Regions from separate parts of the Kitasatospora sp. NPDC088783 genome, predicted to be linked through region 2. Evidence: predicted binding sites of a transcription regulator. Region 2 holds the regulator's gene; the other holds the start of a gene.
The links. Region 2 encodes HrcA, which represses chaperone genes, less so after heat shock. Its sites were predicted from a motif close to TTNGCACTCNGNNNNNCNGAGTGCNAA; they were not measured.

Region 1 (3,406 bases), on a different contig from region 2:
ACCGGTGGCCTCGTCGCCCTCCAGCTCCAGCTTCTCGAACGCGACACCGGCCTGGAGCAGGGCGACGCCACCACCGGCGACGATGCCCTCCTCGACGGCGGCCTTGGCGTTGCGCACCGCGTCCTCGATGCGGTGCTTGCGCTCCTTGAGCTCGACCTCGGTCGCGGCGCCGGCCTTGATGACGGCCACGCCGCCCGCGAGCTTCGCCAGGCGCTCCTGGAGCTTCTCGCGGTCGTAGTCCGAGTCGGAGTTCTCGATCTCGGCGCGGATCTGGTTGACCCGGCCGGCGACCTGGTCGCTGTCGCCGCCGCCGTCGACGATGGTGGTCTCGTCCTTGGTGATGACGACCTTGCGGGCGGTGCCCAGCAGGTCCAGGCCGGCGTTCTCGAGCTTGAGGCCGACCTCCTCGGAGATCACGGTGCCGCCGGTCAGGATGGCGATGTCGCCGAGCATGGCCTTGCGGCGGTCGCCGAAGCCCGGGGCCTTGACGGCGACGGACTTGAAGGTGCCGCGGATCTTGTTCACGACCAGGGTGGAGAGGGCCTCGCCCTCGACGTCCTCGGCGATGATGACGAGCGGCTTGCCGCTCTGCATGACCTTCTCCAGCAGCGGGAGGAGGTCCTTGACCGAGGAGATCTTGGAGTTGGCGATGAGGATGTACGGGTCCTCGAAGCTCGCCTCCATGCGCTCCAGGTCGGTGGCGAAGTAGGCGGAGATGTAGCCCTTGTCGAAGCGCATGCCCTCGGTGAGCTCGAGCTCCAGGCCGAAGGTGTTGCTCTCCTCGACGGTGATGACGCCTTCCTTGCCGACCTTGTCCATGGCCTCGGCGATGAGCTCGCCGATCTGGGTGTCGGCGGCCGAGATGGAGGCGGTGGAGGCGATCTGCTCCTTGGTCTCCACGTCCTTGGCCTGGGCCAGCAGCTGGTCGGAGACGGCGGCGACGGCCTTCTCGATGCCGCGCTTGAGGGCCATCGGGTTGGCGCCGGCGGCGACGTTGCGCAGACCCTCGCGGACGAGCGCCTGGGCCAGCACGGTGGCGGTGGTGGTGCCGTCACCCGCGACGTCGTCGGTCTTCTTGGCGACCTCCTTGACCAGCTCGGCGCCGATCTTCTCGTACGGGTCCTCGAGCTCGATCTCCTTGGCGATGGAGACACCGTCGTTGGTGATCGTGGGGGCGCCCCACTTCTTCTCCAGGACGACGTTGCGACCCTTGGGGCCGAGCGTGACCTTCACGGCGTCGGCAAGCTGGTTCATGCCACGCTCAAGGCCGCGGCGGGCTTCCTCGTCAAAGGCGATGATCTTGGCCATCAGAAGTGGTCCTCCGGGACACGGTCGACTGCTCGGACCAAGGGGTGCCCGCGACGGACGGCCCAGGAGAGCGGGGGTCCCTTCCCCTACCGCTTCCGGGGCCTCACCGGCCCGGTCCGTTTGTCACTCTCACGCTGTGAGTGCTAACGCCAATGATTAGCACTCTGGGGTGGCGAGTGCAAGCCCATTCGGCCCCCGCCGACCGCCCCGCCGGGAAACCCGCTGGTGGCCCGGGCGGCCCCGGAAAGCCCGCGGGCCCGCCCCGGACGCGTCGCGTCGGGGGCGGGCCCGCGGTTTCGGTGCGTGCGGGTCTGCCGGGGCCGTCAGGCGCCGGCGGCGCGGACCATGTCGGCCTGCGGACCCTTCTGACCCTGCGAGATCTCGAACTCGACCCGCTGGCCCTCTTCCAGGGTGCGGTAGCCGTCCATCTGGATCGCGCTGTAGTGGACGAACACGTCCGCTCCACCGTCGACCGCGATGAAGCCGTAGCCCTTCTCGGCGTTGAACCACTTGACGGTGCCCTGAGCCATTCCGAACTCCCCTTGTGCTGTGCTGGGCCCTTCAGAGATCCGCAGGACGCGGACCCGGAGGTCTGGAAGACCGGCCTGGGGACTCCCCCCCGTACGGCGCAGCCTCTGTCGCGGCTGAATGTATCCGGATATGCGCCCTCTGCAACAGGCCCAATTTCCGGGGAAACCCGCCACCCGGCGGGGGATGTCCCGGGCGAAAGGCGCATCCGCCGACAATTGCGGCGGGACATAACGGACGCGTCACCGCAAAACGCCGGAACAATTCTGACGGCGGCCTGACAGAAGGCGGGGAAAGCCGCCCGGCGCACGTCTCGGGGCGCGGGACGGGAGGCGGCCCGGCCGGGCGGGGCGCGGTGCGGTAATCGAGGATTGAACCGGGCCGGGGAGGGGAACGGCCCTGCCCGGCACTCTACTCCCCGGGCCCCGGCGGAATTCCGGCGGCCCGCCGGACGGGAGAACCGCAGGTGCGCGGCCCATTGGCCGCGGTACGCACGGAGCCGCCGCCCGGTCCGGGTAATTGAATTCCGGACCGGGCGGCGGCTGCGGGAATGCGGGCCGGGTCAGCAGCCGCCGGCCACCGCCGGAATGATCGACACCGAGGCGCCGTCCTTGATCTCGGTCTCCAGGCCCTCGGCGAAGCGCACGTCGTCGTCGTTCACGTACACGTTGACGAAGCGGCGCAGCTTGCCGCCGTCGTCCAGCAGCCGGGCGGCGATGCCGGCGTGGTTCGCCTCCAGGTCCGCGATGACGGCGGCCAGGGTGGCGCCCTCGGCGGTCACCTCGGCGGCGCCGCCGGTGTAGGTGCGCAGGATGGTCGGGATGCGGACGGTGGCGCTCATGCGGTGCTCCTCGGGGCGTGGGGTGTCCTACGGCTGGGGGTCAGGCGGTGGCGAGGCCGGCGGCGCGGAAGGACTCCAGCGTCGGGCGGATCACGGCGGTCATGCCGGCGTCGGCGACCGCGTCGAGGGTCTTGAGGCCGTCGCCGGTGTTGATCGCGACGGTCTCCTTGGACGGGTCGAGCAGGCCGTTCTCGACCAGCTTCTTCAGCACGCCGACGGTGACGCCGCCCGCGGTCTCGGCGAAGATCCCCTCGGTGCGGGCGAGCAGCTTGATCGCCTCGACCACCTCGGCGTCGGTGACGTCCTCGACCGCGCCGCCGGTGCGGCGGGCGATGTCCAGCACGTACGGGCCGTCGGCCGGGTTGCCGATCGCCAGCGACTTGGCGATGGTGTCCGGCTTGACCGGCTTGATCACGTCGCGGCCGGCCTTGAAGGCCGCGGAGACCGGGGAGCACCCCTCGGCCTGGGCGCCGAAGATCTTGTAGGGCTTGTCCTCGACCAGGCCGAGCTTGATCAGCTCCTGCAGGCCCTTGTCGATCTTGGTGAGCTGGGAGCCGGAGGCGATCGGGATGACGATCTGGTCGGGCAGCCGCCAGCCGAGCTGCTCGCAGATCTCGAACGCCAGGGTCTTGGAGCCCTCGCCGTAGTACGGGCGCAGGTTGACGTTCACGAAGCCCCAGCCCTCGCCGGCCGGGTCGCCGATCAGCTCGGAGCAGAAACGGTTCACGT
Region 2 (3,406 bases):
GCCGAGCGACGCGGCGGTCATCGGGATGGTGACGGTGCAGTGCAGGTCGTCGCCGCGCCGCTGGAAGGTCGGGTGGCTGGTCTCGGCGATCTCCACGTACAGGTCGCCGGCGGGGCCGCCGCCGGGGCCGACCTCGCCCTCGCCGGCCAGCTGGATCCGGGTGCCGTTGTCGACACCGGCCGGGATCTTGACCGTGAGGGTGCGGCGGGCGCGGACCCGGCCGTCGCCGGCGCACTCGGGGCACGGGGTGGGGACGACGGTGCCGAAGCCCTGGCACTGCGGGCAGGGGCGGGAGGTCATGACCTGGCCCAGGAAGGACCGGGTGACCTGGGAGACCTCGCCCTTGCCGCGGCACATGTCGCAGGTCTGCGCGGAGGTGCCGGGCGCGGCGCCCTCGCCGTTGCAGGTGGTGCAGGTGACGGCGGTGTCGACCTGGAGTTCCTTGGTGGTGCCGAACGCGGCCTCCTCCAGGGTGATCTCCAGCCGGATCATGGCGTCCTGGCCGCGGCGGGTGCGCGAGCGGGGGCCGCGCTGGCCGGTCGCGGCGCCGAAGAAGGCGTCCATGATGTCGGAGAAGCCGAACCCGGCCGCGCCCGCGCCGAAGCCGCCCGCGCCGCCGCCGTTCGGCGACAGCGGGTCGCCGCCGAGGTCGTAGACCTGACGCTTCTGCGGGTCGGAGAGCACCTCGTAGGCGGCGTTGATCTCCTTGAACCGCTCCTGCGTCTTCGGGTCCGGGTTGACGTCCGGGTGCAGTTCACGGGCGAGGCGCCGGAACGCCTTCTTGATCTCGTCCTGCCCCGCGTCGCGTCGGACGCCGAGTACCGCGTAGTAGTCCGTGGCCACCAAATGCTCCGGTTTGTTCCGCCTCTAGAAGTGCCTGCGACAGCACGCTGCTTGTTGCGCCGTTCCGCTGCGGCCGCGCCGTTACGACTCCGCCAGGATCTGGCCGACGTACCGTGCCACCGCGCGCACCGCCCCCATTGTGCCCGGGTAATCCATCCGGGTCGGACCGATCACTCCCAGCTTTGCCACGCTCTGGTCGCCCGAACCGTAACCGACCGAGACCACCGACGTGGAATTGAGCCCCTCGTGCGCGATCTCGTGGCCGATCCGGACCGTCATCGCCGAGTCCGCCGTCTCGCCCAGCAGGCGCAACAGCACCACCTGCTCCTCCAGCGCCTCCAGGACCGGCCGGATGGTGAGCGGGAAGTCATGGCCGAAACGCGTCAGGTTGGCGGTGCCCGCCAGCATGATCCGTTCCTCGTTCTGTTCGGCCAGCGCCTCGAACAGGACCGTCAGCACGGTGCTGACGGCGGGCCGGTCGGCGGGCTCGAAGCTCGCCGGCAGGTCCTCCAGGACGGTCGGCACCTCGGGCAGCCGGCAGCCGCCCGCCATGCCGTTGAGCCTGGCCCGCAGGTCTCCGAGCAGGGCCTCGCCGACCGGGGCCGGGCAGTCGACCATCCGCTGTTCGACCCGGCCGGTGTTGGTGATCAGCACCAGCATCAGCTTGGTCGGGGTGAGCGACACCAGTTCGATGTGCCGCACGGTGGAGCGGGTCAGCGACGGGTACTGGACCACCGCGACCTGCCGGGTGAGCTGGGCGAGCAGCCGCACCGTCCGGGCCACCACGTCGTCCAGGTCGACCGCGCCCTCCAGGAAGTGCCGGATCGCCCGGCGCTCGGGGGCGGTCATCGGCTTGACCTCGGCGAGCCGGTCGACGAAGAGCCGGTAGCCCTTGTCGGTGGGGATCCGGCCCGCGCTGGTGTGCGGCTGGTGGATGTACCCGTCGTCCTCCAGCGCGGACATGTCGTTGCGGACCGTGGCCGGGGAGACGCCGAGGTTGTGCCGCTCCACCAGGGCCTTGGAGCCGACCGGCTCCTCGGTGCCCACGTAGTCCTGGACGATCGCCCGGAGCACCGCGAGGCGCCGCTCGTCGAGCGGACGGGCGGTCGGGCGCGTGTCGATCAGTCGGCCGTCGGGCTTGCCGTCGTCCGGCATGGGGCACGCACCTCCGTCGTCGTCCGTTGACCCGGTGTCTGACCCGGCTTGGCACTCCACTGGTCAGAGTGCCAGGACCGTACCTGCCAGTGTACGGCCCGGGCCTGACGGCAGGAACGGTCCGCCCCCGTGATCCTGGACCGAAGGACCGGCGACGCGCCCGGGACGTGTCGCTTTCCCACCGAATTCCCATCGTTTCGGATGGTGCCCGCGGGGCCGCCCGGTGGCAGCATCGAAGGCGAGCGGGGCGGACGGCGCGGCAGCGCGGTCCGGCACCGCGCGAGGCACGAGGAGGAGCAGCGATGTCGGTGCCACAGCACTCCAGGTTCACCCCCGACCGCGGGCTGACCGGCCGGATGGTCACCACCATGTTCCTGATCGGGCTGGTCTACGTGGGCTTCACCGGCCTGCTGATCGTGCTGCTGCGCGGCGCCTGGCCGCTGGTGGTGCTGATCTCCGGCGGCCTGTTCGTCGCGCAGTTCTGGTTCTCCGACAAGATCACCGAACGGGCGATGGGCGCCCACCAGGTCACCCCCGAGCAGTACCCGCAGCTGCACGGCGCGGTCGACCGGCTGTGCGCGCTGGCCGACATGCCCAAGCCGCGGGTCGCGGTCGCCGACAACGACATGCCCAACGCCTTCGCCACCGGCCGCAACCCGCAGAACGCGGTGATCTGCGTGACCACCGGCCTGCTGCGCCGGCTGGAGCCGGAGGAGCTGGAGGGCGTGCTGGCCCACGAGCTGTCGCACGTCGCGCACCGGGACGTCGCGGTGATGACGGTGGCCGGGTTCCTCGGCGTGCTGGCCGGCGCGATGACCAGGATCGCCCTGTACGGCGGCATGATGGGCGGCGGCAACCGCAACAGCAACGACCAGAACGCGGCGATCGCCATGGTGCTGATCCCGCTGGCCTCGATGGTGGTGTACGCGATCAGCTTCCTGCTCACCAGGCTGCTGTCCCGCTACCGCGAGCTGGCCGCCGACCGGGCCGCCGCCCAGCTGACCGGCCGGCCCGCCGCGCTGGCCTCGGCGCTGACCAAGGTGACCGGGCAGATCTCCGCCATCCCGACCAAGGACCTGCGCCGGGCCCAGCCGTACAACGCCTTCTACTTCGCCCCGGCGCTGAGCGCCAGGGAGACCGCCTCCCAGCTGCTCTCCACCCACCCCTCGCTGGAGCAGCGCCTCGCCCAGCTGCGGAAGGTCTCCGACGAACTCGGGCACTGAACCCGCCCCCGCCGGAGCGACCGCGGCCACCGCGGCCACTGCGGCCACGGAAATCACCGAAGTCACCCGAAGTCACCCCAAGTCACCGAAGAAGGAGCTCGCGGCGTGGGATTCCTGGACGCCCTGTTCGGCCGGACCAAGCCGGTGAAGCCCGACCTCGACCAGCTGTTCGGCATCCCGTCGGC

Region 1: groL (chaperonin GroEL) is a predicted target of HrcA. The motif match lies at 1,465-1,491, and genes of this name have one in related genera.

What each region holds. Positions count from the first base shown of each region.
Region 1 is NZ_JBIVKJ010000003.1:768,235-771,640, forward strand. It holds gene groL (chaperonin GroEL) at 1-1,308, opposite strand, end outside; gene ACIP60_RS11995 (cold-shock protein) at 1,632-1,838, opposite strand; gene ACIP60_RS12000 (MoaD/ThiS family protein) at 2,399-2,677, opposite strand; gene thrC (threonine synthase) at 2,718-3,406, opposite strand, start outside.
Region 2 is NZ_JBIVKJ010000007.1:122,587-125,992, reverse strand. It holds gene dnaJ (molecular chaperone DnaJ) at 1-843, opposite strand, end outside; gene hrcA (heat-inducible transcriptional repressor HrcA) at 925-1,998, opposite strand; gene htpX (zinc metalloprotease HtpX) at 2,301-3,221, shown strand; gene ACIP60_RS20840 (hypothetical protein) at 3,327-3,406, shown strand, end outside.